DNA from 4 places in the Bifidobacterium thermophilum genome. Region 1 is predicted to be linked to each of the others. Evidence: riboswitches for the same ligand, from Rfam matches in the RefSeq annotation. Region 1 holds a riboswitch; each other region holds the start of a gene.
The links. Region 1 has a riboswitch for thiamine pyrophosphate ahead of CQR48_RS06575 (TenA family protein). Riboswitches for the same ligand answer to the same signal wherever they lie in the genome.
Positions count from the first base shown of each region.

Region 2: it holds a riboswitch for thiamine pyrophosphate, as region 1 does, so the genes downstream of both, CQR48_RS08780 (ECF transporter S component) here and CQR48_RS06575 (TenA family protein) in region 1, are expected to answer to the same signal.
Region 3: it holds a riboswitch for thiamine pyrophosphate, as region 1 does, so the genes downstream of both, thiD (bifunctional hydroxymethylpyrimidine kinase/phosphomethylpyrimidine kinase) here and CQR48_RS06575 (TenA family protein) in region 1, are expected to answer to the same signal.
Region 4: it holds a riboswitch for thiamine pyrophosphate, as region 1 does, so the genes downstream of both, thiM (hydroxyethylthiazole kinase) here and CQR48_RS06575 (TenA family protein) in region 1, are expected to answer to the same signal.

Region 1 is NZ_PCGX01000010.1:262,701-266,850, forward strand. It holds gene CQR48_RS06570 (DUF262 domain-containing protein) at 1-1,403, shown strand, start outside; gene CQR48_RS06575 (TenA family protein) at 1,619-2,479, opposite strand; TPP riboswitch at 2,473-2,581, opposite strand; gene CQR48_RS06580 (pyridoxamine 5'-phosphate oxidase family protein) at 3,136-3,714, shown strand; gene CQR48_RS06585 (DEAD/DEAH box helicase) at 3,871-4,150, opposite strand, start outside.
Region 2 is NZ_PCGX01000012.1:88,905-93,054, forward strand. It holds gene CQR48_RS08770 (ATP-binding cassette domain-containing protein) at 1-252, opposite strand, end outside; gene CQR48_RS08775 (ECF transporter S component) at 460-1,164, opposite strand; gene CQR48_RS08780 (ECF transporter S component) at 1,394-2,023, opposite strand; TPP riboswitch at 2,055-2,164, opposite strand; gene CQR48_RS08785 (hypothetical protein) at 2,354-3,526, opposite strand; gene CQR48_RS08790 (ABC transporter ATP-binding protein) at 3,523-4,150, opposite strand, start outside.
Region 3 is NZ_PCGX01000008.1:174,198-178,347, reverse strand. It holds gene thiD (bifunctional hydroxymethylpyrimidine kinase/phosphomethylpyrimidine kinase) at 24-1,661, opposite strand; TPP riboswitch at 1,653-1,742, opposite strand; gene CQR48_RS03475 (DMT family transporter) at 1,814-2,776, shown strand; gene CQR48_RS03470 (Bax inhibitor-1/YccA family protein) at 2,796-3,677, shown strand; gene CQR48_RS09395 (hypothetical protein) at 3,794-3,916, opposite strand; gene CQR48_RS03465 (hypothetical protein) at 3,913-4,150, opposite strand, start outside.
Region 4 is NZ_PCGX01000007.1:201,220-205,369, reverse strand. It holds gene CQR48_RS02785 (hypothetical protein) at 1-337, opposite strand, end outside; gene CQR48_RS02780 (acyltransferase family protein) at 334-1,674, opposite strand; TPP riboswitch at 1,912-2,020, shown strand; gene thiM (hydroxyethylthiazole kinase) at 2,010-2,972, shown strand; gene thiC (phosphomethylpyrimidine synthase ThiC) at 3,182-4,150, shown strand, end outside.

The DNA of each region.
Region 1 (4,150 bases):
GAAAAGAACCCGGACGCACCGGACGCACGGCGTTCGCAAAACGGTATGGGTACATTCGCAAACTGTTCGGAGCCGACGCATTCCCGACCATCGGCGAGCTGGACAAATTCTATGAGAAGCTGCTCAAGGTCACCATTTTGCGCATCCATGTGTCAGATGTCACCGACGCGTTCAACGTGTTCTCCTCGATGAACTCGAAAGGCCTGCCGCTGACACTAGTCGACCTGCTGAAGGCGGAATTCATTTCGGACGCAGGCGAATACCTCGACCGCAAGGCAGAAGAAACCACCAACCAGTGGATAGCATTGTCCGAAACCCTCAGCCGCGACGGCGAGCCGGATACCACCATCACCACCCAGTTCCTCCTGAACAATTGGGACGCGTTCGAAAGCGAAGACAACAGATCCATCACCAAGAGCAGCGCGCTCAAACTCTACCGCAGCCGAATCCGCCAGTACTACAGTGAAAAACGCTCCGACTATCTGTCAGTTCTCCAAGAACGTGCAGGCATCTATGCCCAGATTCTGTGTCTGCCCGAGCATGAGCATCACGACCAGACCATCGCCAAGCGGCTGAAGGCGCTGGTTCAACTCGAATCGACCCAGTCGTACCCGCTGTTGATGGAGCTGCTTGGAGATCCCGGCCTCGAGCTCGGAGATGCACTCCCACAGATTCTCGACTATCTCATCGCCTTCTACGTGCGGCGAAACATCACACTGGTGCCAAAATCCTCTAATATCAGAGCCCGCATCATCCGTCTGACCCGCGAACTCAAGCAACACAAGTACACCGGAATCGCGGCACTGAATCTCATTCGTAACGGTGAAGGCGATATCCAAGGATTGAACGCCATCAGTGTCGACGACAATGTGCTCCGTACAACCCTGTGCACGCAAGGCATCTACGACAAGAACAAGGCGACAACGCGCTTTGTCCTGATCGACCTCGAACGACGCCTGCCGGGCGAAGGTATCGTCAGCAAAGCGCGCCCGGACACCTTTGACGATTTCGTCAAGAACAGCACCAAACAACGTCGCTGGTCCATCGAACACATCCTGCCGGAAGGTAACCTACCTGATACGTGGAACAACGCGATCAGCCCGGACAATCCAGACCAAGCCAAGGAAATCCAAGCGGAATGCGTCCACCTGATCGGCAATCTCACGCTCACCCCATACAACAGCGAACTGGGGCAACGAACCTTCGACGAGAAGAAGCGGTACAAGGATCCGACCAGCAGCGATATCACAGGTCTGGCGATGCCGCTGAAAATCAACGTGTCCATACCGGATGTCGAGAACGGCGAGACACTCGAGTCGAAAACGACATGGACCGCTGATGACATCAAGCGCCGGAGTGCTTGGTTTGCCGATAAAATCGCCCAGCTGTACAGCCTGAATTGAGTTGTGGCAACGGCTCCTGTGGTGATTGAAATTACGCGGCAGCGGGATTCCAATCCTCGCGGGAGCCGCCCCCCATATGCTTTCAGATAAGTCGAGCGGCCACCTGCGTGATTAAACTGCTCGGGTTATCTCCTGATCAGAGGATTATCAACAGTCGCCAGCGGATCTTCATCCGCCGCCAACGCGTCAAGGGCAGCCAGCACGCGTTCGTGACGTCAGCTTTCCCGCTCTCCTTCTGGCTCCCCCACCGCATACGCATACGAATCCTCGAAGAACGCGCGCTCGAGCCGTGCGACTTCGGGGAATACGGCGGCTTCCGGGCCGTCGACGCTCGCATACCGGTTCACCAGCTCGATGAGATTGCCCACCCAGCGGCGGAACAGATCGCCTTCGTGCAGCTCCACCCAGCCGCGGTGCGCCGGCACCTGCTGGACGACACCCGCATCCACCGTGCGCTTGGCCCAGGCCAGGTACAGCCATTCCATCGCGCACATCAGGCACAAGAGTTGAGCGAAACTGCCGGTCGCGGCAATCTGGTCGAGATACGCGCAATATTCGCGGTTCGCCGGGGTTTGTGGCACGCTCGCCTGATGCCGCTCGTCTACCCCGTATTCCTCAAGGAACCGCAGGAAATACGGCTTCTCCTGATCGGCGAAGAACTCGGCCTGCTGGTTGAGCATGTCCCGAATCTCCTGCGTCGGCGCCTGCGCGGTCAACCGTTCCAACGTCGGCTGCGTGAAGAACGTGAAATCCTGAATCAGATAGCTGATGAGCACACTGTCCGGCAACGTGTCATCCAACAGTTCGTTGACAAACCGCGAATTAATCGCCGCCCGCCAATCCTCGGCGGCCGACATGTAGAACGCGTCAGCCACACTGCCGGGCGTCGCACCGAGAAAAGCGTAATCACCGCTTGCGCTGGCCGGTGCGAGCGGGACATGCTTTGCCGCAGATCCAGACGTTTCACCAGGCACACCGGATGCACCAGATGCACCGGACGCACCGGTTTGGGCGACGTGTGATGCGATTGTCGCTTCAGCAATATGATTCGAATGAGCAGACGATAATGCCGTCATGGCTGTTCCTTTCCTTCGCCGGTATTGCCCGGACAGGTTCACAGGGTCTGCGCCTTGCGCACTCTCAGCCACGGCCCCGCCGCAGCTCCCCTAGGTTGCCCAGCCACCCTACCTCAGCCACCGGGACATACGTGCACGAGTTTCGCCCCCATCATCGAGTTGCGCCGCCCCTGCGTTCCGGGATTCGCCCGTCATTGCACCATCGTGCGCCCCTGCGGCATATGCCGGCCAACATCACCATGCCCATCTACCAGCACGATTGCCGTCATCCCGCGCAATGTTCACTATTCCGTCGGATTCCGTCGGGCGTCGCACCATCCGATACCAGCGCATTGAGAATCATTGAAAACGAGAACCGACTTCATGCCCTGGGGCGTTCAATCATTGCGGCATATCACGTCGCGAGGCGCCCTACGTTCTATACTGCACTGTAACAACCGCCTGGATGCGCGTCCCGTACCGAATGCAACTCGTATGCCACCGCATCACCATACTGTGAGGATTTCATGACCGATTCTGCTCTTCAGCCGCCACGACACACGCCAACACCGCAGGATGCCGCGCCCGCCCCACTCAGGACGCCATTACCGCCATCCGGCTCTTTACGCCGCGCGCCGCATGTACATGCCTCGACGGCCCCCGGAGTGCATCGTCCGATGCGCCGAGCCGATCGCGAAGTACGCTCCCCGCAGCAAATCAAGGATATTCTTGACGCGTGCGAAGTCGTTCGTATCGCCTACCAGGATGCCGAAGGGTTGACCATCGTGCCGATGAATTTCGGCTATGATTTCAGCCTCGCTCGGTTTGCACACCCCGAAGACGATCTTCCGGTCAACGTGTCAGCGGACGGCACACCGTTGCCACCGGATTTCGGTGAGTTGCGCATCTTCCTGCATTCATCGCACGAGGGACGAAAAATCGACGCCATCAGTGCAGCCGGCAACGCGCTTCCGGTCGCCTTTGAGCTTGACTGCGACCATCAGGTGCATGAAGGCCGCACACCTTGCAACTGGTCAGCGTCCTTCCGCTCGATTGTCGGTACGGGTATGGCATCGGTGATAACGAATCTGGATGAGAAAATCACAGCCATGCAAGCCCTGATGAGCAAGCAAGCCGGCATGGATCACGTGCCGTTCACCGCGCAGCAGATGGCAAGCGTCACCGTCTGGCAAATCACTTCGACCAACTTCACCGGAAAAATCCACACCGTTCCGCGCCCGCATGGCGGCAAGTGACTGTCCTTGCGCCCCTGCCCGATTCGCAACTTGGCATATCGTCAGCTCGGGCGCCGCGTGATACTTGCGCGATTCGCAGCGCAATACGGTCGCCGTCCGCAACGGCGTTCTCGCCCGACCATCGCCCGACCGGCCACCGACCGACCGCCTGGCAACTCACCCGAGCAACGCGAGCAGATCGTCCTTGGTGAGCCGGCTGATGGCACTACCACCGGTCGTCGAGGCATCGTCCACGAATTTCGCCGCAAGATCGGACTTCGTGTGCTGCAAGTTGAGAATACGCTCCTCAATCGTGTCCTTCGCCACGATCTGATACACATTCACATCCTGCGTCTGCCCGATGCGATGCGCACGATCGGTCGCCTGATTCTGCGCAGCCGCATTCCACCATGGGTCAGCATGCACCACCACGCAAGCACCAGTCAGATTGAGACCG
Region 2 (4,150 bases), on a different contig from region 1:
GATATCGCCGCCGAGCAATCCGGCCGCGCCTTCGAGAATGGTGGATTTCCCTATGCCGGACGCCCCGAGCAGCAGTACGCGCTGGCCGGGTTCGATGCTCAGGTTGAGGCCGCGGACGGCGAAGTGGCGGCGTGAAGCATGCCGGTAGCCCCAATCATGGAATTCGAGGCGCGCCGGTTGTGTCGATACCGATATCGGTTGTATCGATCCTGCCGTCATCGTGCTGCTGTTGTCGTGTTCGCTTGACTTCATCGCGTCCTGTGTCCTGCCGTCTTCGAATGCGCTGGCGCGGAACCGTTGTTCTGCCGTCGTTCGCTACTGTATCGCGAGCCGCCGTCCGCCGGATCACGGTTCCACCCCATGCCTACTGTGCTGTACTGCCATACTGTGCTGCCGTGCACTTGAACAGTTCCGTCGAAGTGCCGGCGCTTGGAGCGAGACTCATCGCCTCGCGGTTATTCAGGCTGCCGCCCTCACTTCGCGCCCTGATGCGAACTTGTCCAGCGCACCGGTCCGCGCAATCGCCCGATACAGGTACCACACCACGATGCCGGCGAATACGATGCCGGAAATCACGGACGTGACCAGATAGATGGTGATGTACTGACCGGTGAACGCCTGGCCGCGCATGAAAATGTCATGCAGCCACACGGCGACCCCGGCGAACGCGCCGGACAGCATGGTAATCGGCACGTTCCACACGCGGTATAGCACTATGAGGAACGCGAGTTCGGCGAACGCGCCCTGCATCAGCGACGTGCTGAACGTGTCCATGCCCGTCCACTGGTTGCCCATCAGGCTTTCGATGACCCCGCCGAGCAGTTCCGCGTACGTGGCGGCGCCGGGCTTGCGCACGATGACCGCCGCCAAGGGGCCGGCGAACAGCCACAAACCGTTATAGATGCCTTGGAATCCGGGCATAACCAGGCCGATCAGGTCGCCGACACCCAGTGAATAAATCAGGGACACCAGCCAGAAGATCAGTGCGCTGGCCACGCCGATCACCGACGCGACGGCGATATCGACGACGCGCCACCTCAGGCTGGGACGACCCGCTGCCACCGGGGTCGCCTCGGGTTGAACAGTTGCCGAATTGCCAGTAGATGTCGCTGTGGCGACGGATGCGTTGGATGTATTGGATGCGTTCGAAGAGTTGTTGCTCATATTCATGTCTTCCTATGCGATGCCGGATTTCGATGATGCCCGGCACAGGTTGGTATATCGCTGCAATGATCCCGAAACCGCCCACCCATACTGGTGGCGGGTCTTATGCCGCTGACTTGCGAAGCCGTATCGGCGCTCCGCCGCAAGCCCCGGGGATTCAGACGTTGACGCTTTCAGATGGTGCTGTCAGACGGTGATTTCAGAGGTGGATTTCAGACGGTGTTGTCTCTCAGGCGCTGATACCGCGCACCTCACGCCCTGACGCGAACTTGTCGAGCGCACCCGTCCGCGCGATCGCACGGTACAGGTACCACATGAGGATGCCGGCGATCAACAGGCCAGACACCACAGTGGTAATCAGGTAGACGATGCCGTAGGACCCGGCAAGATTGATGCCCTGAAGATTCTCGATGAAGCTGTACGCCCAGCATCCGACCCCGGACAGCGCGCCGGACAGGGTGACAACCGGCAGGGTCCACTTGCGGTAGCGTACAATCGCGAACGCAAGCTCCGCGCACACGCCCTGTACCAAGGCGATGAGGAATGTGGCGAGACCGCCCCACATGTTGCCCATCAACGCTTCAAGAATGCCGGCGACGACCTCTGCATACACTGCGGCGCCCGGCTTGCGCACGATGATGGCGGCCAAAGGGCCGGCGAACAGCCACAATCCGTTGAAGAGGCCAGGCAGACCGGGGACGATCGCGTCCAGCGCGGTCCAAGGTGCGGCGGTCAGCAGGGCGACCAGCCAATAAATCAGCGCGCTGGCCACGCCGATCACCGATGCGACGGCGATGTCGACGACACGCCACTTGAGATTCACTGTGGATGATGCTGCGGTATTCGCGGCTTGTGTCATGATATGTGCCTTTCTTGAACGGTTGTTCTCAGGCACGGGAAGAACGACGTCCGTGCGCCGGCATTGCCCGGTTCACGTTCATTCGGTCGGAGGAAACCCCCATCTCAGCCTGGCTGTAGCCAAGCCCCCGTGTCGATTGTTCAGTGTAGGGGCACCCCATGATTTTGCACGGTCCGCATGATTCCACATGCGGTATCACGCGGGAGCGGCGGTCTTCCCTCTCCAACCTACGCCCGGCCGGAACCAGCGGCTCGCAGATACGCCAGTATTTTGGATGTCCTGCAACCCACACCACACAGGAACCGCCCACCGCGCGCCCAACCCGCACCCCTACCGGCTCTTGAAGAACCGCAGCAGCTGGGACTCCCGCACGCTGAGTCCGGCGAGGAACGTCGCGGCCATCGCCCCGGCGAACGCGGTGGCGGGGATTCGGCAGGCCGCGATGAAGATGTTCATCCAGCCGTCGGCGGACATGCGCCAGCAGTACGCGCACAGCAACGCCAGGCACGCTATGGTCGCCAGTCCCGCCCAGATCAGCGTTTCCAGAGTCATTTCGAGCAGTTGGGCACCTTTGGTTTGCCCTACGTGCAAGGCACCCGCGTATTCCAGTCGTCTACGCCGCACGGAAATCACCCCGGCAATCACCCCGACCGCCAGTGAGACGTACGGCAACCATACCGTCATGCGGTTCTTATAGCTGGAGTACGCATTGTACCGGGAGTCGAAGGATTTGTTGACCTGCGCGACCGTCGTGTTTCCGCCCGTTCCCGAAACGATCGCCGTCGAATACAGCAGGTCGTTGGTTTGTTCGCTGACCGGCCACTGCTTCGCCCAGCATTCGGTGAATTCGCCGGAGGATGCCGAGACCGGGATCATCGCGGCATAGGCGAATCTGGTGTCACGGCCGTCGTTGGGCCAGGAGAATACGCCGGCGATGGTCATATCGCCACGGTTGGTTTGCATGACGCTGCCTTTGACCAGTCCGAAATCATGCGAAACGTCGGTTGAAATCCATATTCCCGAGGTGTCGGCGGTCTCGTTCACTTCCTGTTGCGTTGATGTCGCCCCTTGTTGCGCAGACGAGGATGCAGAAGACGAAGACGAGGACGCAGACGACGATACCGCGTTCGCCGTTTTCTGCCCGGATGCCAGCAGTTTGATAAAGCCCGGGGTCACTTCGTACGCGGGCAGTTCCATGCCGGGCGTCGAAGACGCGGTGATGCTTTCGGCAGCGCGGGCCGCTCCTGCAAGACTTGGCCCGTTGTGGACCATTTCAAGCCCGTCGCACGCTTGGCCATCGACGCTTGCACCGATAAGGGCTTTCGTATCGGCGTTCGAACTGATGCGCGTGATCGCTTCCTGTTCGAGCTGCACGATGGACATGGCTTCGTACCCGCCGAGAAGCACGCCGGTGATGAGCATGACGAGGAAAAACCATGCCGCCCGCGTGGTTCCCGCGCTGATGTTTCGCACGGCTTCGGAGCAGATTGACCGGAGATTCATGACCTAACCCCCTCGCTTCCATCGGCGCTTCCGCCCACGCTTCCAGCAACGCTTCCAGCAGCGTTCACATCGACATTTCCGACCGCGATCTCTGCAGCGCCCCCGTCCACACGTGCAGCAGCGCTCTGGCCCGCGTCCCCATCCGCGTTTTCAGCACCGACCGGCGCGTAATCAGCCAAATCGATGACCCGGTCGCACGCGTCCCTGGCACGCGGGTCATGCGTCGCCACGACCACGATCATGCCTTGCCCAGCGAGATTACCCAACACTTCGCTCACGGATGCCGCCGTTCGCGTGTCCAGCTGCGCGGTCGGCTCGTCGACGAGCAGCACATCAGGGTGCGAGCATACGGCTCTGGCGAGCATCAACCGTTGCGCTTCGCCGCCGGAGAGTTCGGAAAACCTCCGGTCCGCCGCATATTCCAGATCGAACAGTCCCATGGCTTGCAACGCTTCAGGGATCGCTTCACGCCTGCTCATGCCGTGGCACAGCAGCGGGAAGACCACGTGGTCGAGCGCGGTCCGCTCCGGAACACCGTAGGGGTTTTGGAATACCCACCCGATGCGGTGGATGTCGTCGCGTTCGACTTGCCCCGCCCATGGTTTCACCCATCCCGCGAGGATC
Region 3 (4,150 bases), on a different contig from region 1:
AAGGCCTTGAGACCCCAAATACCCTAGAATCCCAGCGCAGGTCTGGTCAGTCCTTGTTCAAAGAAGCGGAATTCATGCTCCGACGAAACGAGCGCCGCATGCATCATATGCTCATATTCGTCAATCGATGCTTCGGCGGCAAGCCGGTCGCAGATCTGCACCTCGCGCAGCGTGCTCTCGGTGAATTCCGGGTCGGAATACATGCGGATCCACTCGCCGAAGGGATGCGTCTCAACGTCGATATGCTTCTCGCGCACCTGCTCGCGCATTTCCTTGCCCATGGCGGCGTACAGCCAGAAACACGGCATGACCACAGCGGCAAGCCGGGCATACGAGCCGGAATCGGCGACCCGATGCTCGTGGCCGATATAGGCCGCGGTCACCTCGGAGCGGGAAGTGCCAGACGGGTCGAATCCATGCTTGACATACCAGTTGTGGTGGAACATTACCTCGGAATCCACACCTCCGGAAGCCGCCTGTGCGAAGAACACCCGCTCGTCCAGGCGGTCGGCACGCGAGGAGGCGAGCGCCAGCAGCGACGTGTAATCGGTCAGATAGATGTCGTCTTGATGCAGGTAGAACGCGAAATCCTCCAATGACAGCGTGGCATCCACCATGCTGGTGATGAAGCGCATGCCGTGAATCCGTTCGCGGATGGGCCGCACACGGTTCCAGTAGTCGGCGCTGAAGCGCAATCCGGTCGGCGCGTGCTGCCATGTGAAATCGACTGGCCCGTGCCCTTTGCCCACGTGCAAACGGTCGGCGGCGGCGATTGCCCCGTTCATCCACGTTTTCGCACGGCGTGCGGCCTGCTCCCATGTGTCGCATTGCGGGCGCAGCGCGGCGAGCGTGCTGGACAGGGTGTCCCCCGTACCGTGGACGTTGTGGGTGCGCACCGCACGGCCTTCGATACGCGTGGTGCGCACCTCGCCCTGCCCGTCGGACGGTTCGGCGAGTATGTCGGTGCTTGACGCGCCGCCGGCGAGCGCGAGCGCACCGCCTTTGGCGTATACGGCGACGCCATAGCGCTTACATACCTCGCGTGCCATGGATTCCAGCGTGTCGATATCCGCTGCTGGCTGGTCGGCGTCGGCGAGTGCGGCGAGTTCCGGCACATTCGGCGTGATGATGTCGGCCATGGGGATGATGTCGCGCAGGGCCTGTTCGGCTTGCTCGGTGAGCAGGGCGTCACCGGATTTCGCGTACATGACCGGGTCGAGGACGACTACCGGTTTGGCGATGCCCTCGTCACGGTAATGCTGCTCCAATGCGGTCAGCCACCCTTTGACCGCTTCGACGAGTTCGGGGGTGCCGAGCATACCGATTTTCATCGAGTCGATGATTGCGTCGTCGCTGACCGCATTGAGCTGTGCGACAAGGAAGTCCGGCTCCATGTTCACGATGCTGGTCACGCCCTGAGTGTTCTGTGCGAGGACGCTGGTCATGGCCGCATACCCGAACGCTCCTTGTGCAGTGAACGCTTTCATGTCCGCCATGGTGCCGGCGCCGCCGATCGGGTCTGAACCTTCGATGGACAGGATTCTCAGCCGGGATGGCGCGTCTGCCGCGCGCTCCCCCGCGGCCTCCAATTGCGCGAGCGCCGCCATGGCGCCGGTGACGCTCGGGGTTTCATTTGATTGCTGGTATTGCGGCTCACTCATGCCGGACATCCCTTCGCTAGTGCTGACTAGATCAGGTTCAACGGGTGTGTTCTCAGCCTGTCGGCACCCCGTGTCACCGGCAATCCACCATAGCCGACCCCACGGTCAATGCCGCCCTGCACACGTCCGCTCGGTTCGGATATGCTGGAATCATGCGAGAGAATGAGAAACGACGCCGTATCGTCGGCAGTGCGTTGTTGCTGCTGACATCCCTGATCTGGGGATTCGCCTTCGTCAGCCAAGTGCAGGGCATGCAATCGGTTTCCCCGATGTTCTTCAATGCGATCCGATTCACCTTGGGCGCCGTGTCGCTGGCGCCCGTGCTTGTCGTGATGTCAAGGATTCAGGCGGGGCGAGCGGCAACGCGGCAGTCCCCGAAAGCCAGCCGCGGCACTGTAGCGGTATGGTCCGCGGTGTGCGGGCTGATTTTGTGGGCCGGCGCCACCTCGCAGCAATACGGGATCCAATTGAGCATGTCCGCCGGGCATTCCGGATTCGTGACCGCCTTGTATATCGTGCTGGTTCCGGTGCTCGGTCTCCTGTTCCTGCATCGGCGGATCCACATGCTCACCGTACTGGCGATTATTGTGTCGATAGTCGGGTTCTATCTGCTGTGCGTCACGGACACGATCCGCGGCATCGGGGTGGGCGATCTGGTGCTGCTGGCGAGCGCGGTGTTGTATGCCACGCATATTCTCGTCATTGATCGGGTGGGCGGCAGGCTCAATCCGATTGCATTGTCGCTTGGCCAGTATCTGGTGGTCTCGCTGCTCAGCTGGGTGTCGACATTGGTGTTACACCAGGTGGATTGGCAGGGTGCGCTGGCCTGTGCGGGCGCGCTCGCGTACGCGGGCATCATGTCGGTGGGCGTCGCATACACGCTGCAGGTGGTCGGGCAGCGGGTTGTTCCACCATCGCAGGCCTCGATGATTATGTCGTTGGAATCGTTCTTCTCAGCTGTCGGCGGAGCGCTGATCTTGCATGAGACGATGTCGGGACGCGGATATGTGGGCTGCGCCATGATTTTCCTCGGCACGATTCTCGCCCAAATCGATCCGGAACATCTGATCAGACGATTTTCTCCAGATGATTCCCAGCAAAAGACCATAGAATAATCGCAAGAAAGGAGCAATCATGACCTACGATCAGCAGCCCCAGAATCCTTCACCTCAACACATCCAATACCAGGCCGACGGACAGGGACAGCCGCAGTATAGCCAGCCACAGTACGGCCAACCGACCGCGCAGCCACAGGCCGTCTACTATCAGTCCCCTGCCGGCGCCGGCGCGAGCGCAGAATATGCAGCCCCAGCTTCGGCCATTCCCGCCCAGGTCGCGTCAGTCACCGAACATGCGGAACGGACCTCAATGATCCGCACCTACGCCGAAATGACTGCCGGTCTCGCGGTAACAGCCGTGGTGGCGGTGCTCACTCAGACCTTCGGACTGCTCAACAGCTTCCTGGCGGCCACCGGCAGCCTAGGTTGGATCGGTCTGATGCTCGTGCAGATTGTCATGGCCATCGCCATCGGCAATCGTGCGATGAATCTCAAGGCGGGGGCCGCACGCGTCCTGTTCTACCTATATGCCGCGTTGATGGGCTTCACGTTGAGCTCGATTTTCATGATCTACGACCTTGGCTCAATCGGAACGGTTCTTGCGCTGTGCACCGGGTTCTTCTTCGTGCTGACCATGCTGTCGCTGACCATGCGTTCCAGTCTGTTGAAAGCCGGTCCCATTCTTCTGGCCGCGCTCATCACTTTGATCGTCGGTGAATTCGTCATCATGCTCGTCGCTCCGGGTTCGACTGGAATCATGCTGATTTCAGCAATCGGCGTGCTCATCTTCGCCGGGCTGACCATGTACGACGCACAGAAAACCCGTGTCCTGTTCGCACAGTACGCCGGACAGCCTGAAGCAATCAAGAGCCTGTCAATCGTATGCGCGTTGAATCTGTATCTTGATTTCGTGAATATGTTCCTGTATCTACTGCGTCTGTTCGGAAGCCGCGACTGAGCGGATTGCTGTGCTGTGCGGTGCATACGCCGCACAGCACGTCTGATGATTATCGCATTCAGGCCCGCTCCCCTCATCAGGGACCGGGCCTGAATCATATGTCATGTGCGCATGCGTCAGCGCGTCGAGACGAAGGTCGGGAACACCTCGTCGATTACCGCCGCCCCCTTTTCCTGAGCGGACTGCGCATAATCGAAACGCAACGTGAGTATCGACTGCTGGGTGACGATCTCCTTCACATATGTGATGGTGCCGTTCTCCGCATAACTGCACACATGATGTCGCCGGACAGCAGATGGTAGGACACGCTGTGCCCGGAAGCGCAGGCGGAGTATTCGCTCGAGACCGTGGCGCCGGTCGTATTCGATGCGCCGGAAACCTTGATGGTCATGCCGATTGAATCGTCGGTGAAGGTTCGTGTCGCGCCGTTATCGGTTTCCTCATGCCAGACGTAGCCGTCGGGGATGGACACC
Region 4 (4,150 bases), on a different contig from region 1:
TCAATTGAATGCTCTTGATTCCCCACTCGTATGGCACGCCAAGACGCGCAGGAATCGCCAGCAACAGCCACCAGAACGGCGGATGCCCCTCGTAATGCGGGCGCACCAGCAACAAATCATGCCATGAGCAGTCACGGGCCATCAGCCACGATTGCGCTTCGTCGAACCACGGTTCATGGAAGCACATCACCGTGATGACGACAGCGATATACGCCGTCAACACTCCAACATGAAGAAGATTCTTCGGAACGGCAAGCCACTTGCGGATGCGGTGCGTGCGACGCGCATCAGTAGACCGCCGCGAGACCGGTACGCTTCCTTCAACAGCACTACTCACGATGCCCGTCCTTCCGTGTCGTGTACATCATGCATGATTCCCTTCACCGGTTGAAGCGACGCACGCAACCACTGCGCGACCTCACAGCTGCACAACCAGTCATAGACAGCATCAAACCAAGTGTTGTAATGTTTATCGATGGTCATCGCGAACAACAACTGACGAAGAATATCAATGATTGTGCCGAACACGACAATACACGCAATGACAGCGATGAGCATGGCAATAGGAGCACGCCAGGTTCTAACCTGTTCCAAAGGGAACATCTCCGACCACAACAGGTTGCGCAACACAGCATTTTCATGCAACACATAGACACCAAACATCGCCGATGCCACGGCGTTGATTCCGATAATGTGTCGATGACAACGAACAGCCAACGATACAAGGCCAAACGCCACCAGCAACACAGGAAGCTTTCCTTCCCCGGTCAAAAACAGATGATCGATGTTCGTATAACTGTGGTTTCCCGTATATCGGAATGCAAGAACGCAAGAAGCGATATGGACAACAAAAATCAAACACCCTGCCGCAACCATCAGCCATGCCGTGGAAGGTGTTATCTCACGCAAATACCAGCGATAATACGACAACAAGATGTATAAATATATGAAATATATGAAACTCCATGTCGGAAACTCCCACGTTGCATAACGCGTCAAACCATATGCAATACCCCAAACCGCAAACATCACCAATGCCAAACGAGCGTGCCTACTCGGGCCGATAGCACGCAACGCCGCCGTGACAAACGGATATAGCAGCAAGAACATAATGTACGCCGTCGCATACCACAAAGCATTCGAAGAAATCGGGAACAGATTGCCTACGATATCGTCTACCGACAGCAAGGCGTTCGGCACGAGAATACGATATTCTGCAAACAGAATAATGTTATACATCAGCACTTCAAGCTCAAGATAACAAGCTTTTCTCAATGACGAGCGGAACGTAGGCGCTTCACGTTCGCATAAATACCAGGCAGAGATGAGAAAGAAGATGGCAACACCGGTTTTCCCCAACGGACTCAGGGATAACGCCCAGAGATCAAACGCCGACGATCCAAGAGCAACGTTATGTACTGCCGTACCATTCCAGCATGAGTGATACGCAACAATCATCACCATGGCGATGATGCGTAAGGCTTCAACGCCCGACTCACGGTTTCTCCACCGTCGGACCACAGGACTGAACGGTGAAGCCGAAGCGGTATCGCGCGATGACGAACGCGGTTCTTTGCGCATTGTGGCAGCGTGCGTTTCAGCATGCGTTTCAGCATGCATTGTGCAATCCTCGGATACCCTCTTGTGCACATTGTCGGCCAGATTCAACGCCATGCCTTCTTCTTCTCTCGTTCGCTCCCGCTCTCACGCTCTCCAGTACGGCACGCTCTACCACGTTGGAATCACGTGCCAAAACTATGCTCAATGACAGCAATCCCGACATTAGGATGCAATCGTTGTCATTAGTACACACTGTACAACATGCCAACAACCGGCGAGCGCAGCGTGCCATACACCATGGGAGCCGGAATACGCACCCGTGTCCACAGGCATTCCTACGATAATTTCCATAATCCAATGCAGGGGAGCCCAGCCGCGAGGCCGGGCTGAGAAAGGCATCGTGCCTGACCCTTAGAACCTGTTGGTTAGAACCAGCGTAGGGAGCAATGATGAGCACAGACGCATCACCAGACACCAGTGGCAACTCGTCCATCGTTGACGACGCCAAGCGATTCAGCGCGCATACCGAAGCCACGCCGCTCGCCGCCGACGATCACCAGCGTGAGCTGATCGCCCAAGCCGTGGACAGCGTGCGGGACACCACCCCGCTCGCCCAGTCATTCACGAATTTCGTGACCATCAACCTTGTCGCCAACGCGCAGCTCGCCGCAGGAGGCACCGCGGCCATGAGCTACCTGCCGGACGATATCATCGACACCGCGGCCATCGCCAAAGCCACGTATATCAATGTCGGCACCCTGCTGCCATTCTTCAAGGACGCTCTGGGCAACATCGCACGCTCATTGCACGCCGCGCAACACCCATGGGTGCTCGACCCCGTGGCCGCCGGAATCGGCAGGACACGTTCCGCTATTCTCTGGGCTTTCCGCTCCGCTCCCCCGACCATCGTGCGGGGCAACGCCTCGGAAATCATTGCGTTGGCGGGAATCTGGGATCTCAACGTCCCATCCGCCGGCGCGCACACCGACACCACCAGACCGGCCGGTGTCGAGGCGGTGGATGATGTGGACAGTGCACGTGATGCCGCCGTCATTATGGCCCGGTATTTGCGCGGATACGCTCCAAACCACCGTGCTGCGGTCGCCGTGTCCGGCGCAACCGACCTCGTGACCGATGGCGATACCGTCTACCGGTTGCCCGGCGGCAGCCCGATGATGACCAAAATCACCGGAGCGGGATGCTCGCTCGGAGGCGTCACCGCCACCTATCTCGCCGTAACCGATCCGCTTACCGCCGCATTGACCGCGAGCGCCCTGTACAATCGCGCCAGTGAGGAAGCCGAGCGGGCCAGCAACGGTCCAGGCAGCTTCCAGACCGCATTCCTGGACGCCCTGTGGAGCACCACTGCGCAGACGGTCTCCCAGTCCCCGATTACCGCTGAAGCCGCCTGACCGGCTCGCTGCATCGCATCAAGACGTCTTGCAGATCGCCGGAGCGTACTGTCCGGCAGTTCATATGCAAACGTAACCATACCGCCGCGTGATATCACCATGCCATATCTGGTATCAAGCGAATGAATCGTTCGCATGACCGCCAGTACCAAGCGATGAATGAACACACCTCGGGGTCCACACCGGCCCCCATCAACAGAAAGAACACCATGACCAACCCAACCAACCCGTACCCCTACGCTTCCATGCGCGACAGCTTCGACCTGACCGCCTACTGCATCCTCGGATCACAAGACACCAAAGGCCGGCCGGTCGGCGACATCGTCGACGACGCACTGCAAGGCGGAGCAACGTTCATCCAACTGCGCGACAAAACCGCAGACGCCAAACAGTTGACCGAAACCGCACGCGATATCGCACAAATCATCGAAGACAACGGCAAGTCCGACACCGTCGCATTCGTCATCGACGACCGTGTAGACGTAGTCTGGCAGTGCCGCAACCTCGGTATCAAAGTCGACGGCGTACACATCGGACAAGACGATATGGACCCCCGCGAAGCACGACAGCTGCTCGGCGACGACGCCATCATCGGATTGAGCGCGGAAACCGAAAGTCTCGTCAAACTCATCAACGAACTGCCCAGCGGCTGCATCGACTACATCGGCGCCGCACCGCTGCACCCCTCAACCACCAAGCCCGAAGCCATCGTCGTCGAAAATGACGGCAGCAAGCATTTCCTGAGCATCGATCTCATCAACACCATTTGCGCCGCCAGCGACTATCCGGTCGTCATTGGCGGAGGCGTGACGCTCGCCGACATGCACGATTTGGCAGCCTCCAAAGCCGCCGGCTGGTTCGTGGTCTCAGCAATCGCCGGGGCTGAGGACCCGAAAGCCACCACCCAAGCGATGGTGGATGCGTGGCGCAGCGTACGCGGCAGCGGACATCACGGATACGCGGCGCGCACCATCTCGAGCGCACCGGCAGCGGGGACAACATCTGTGGGGGACGCTATTGAGGTGGCGGACGGCAATTCGCCCGCCACCTCACTTAACTGTTCACAAGCCGCCAAATCCGGCAACTTCACCAACGCGAAAGCCGCAAAGGAAGCCGCACGACTCGCCAAACAGCAGCGCGTTGACATCGCCGCACGCGGCTGCACGCAACGCGACAAG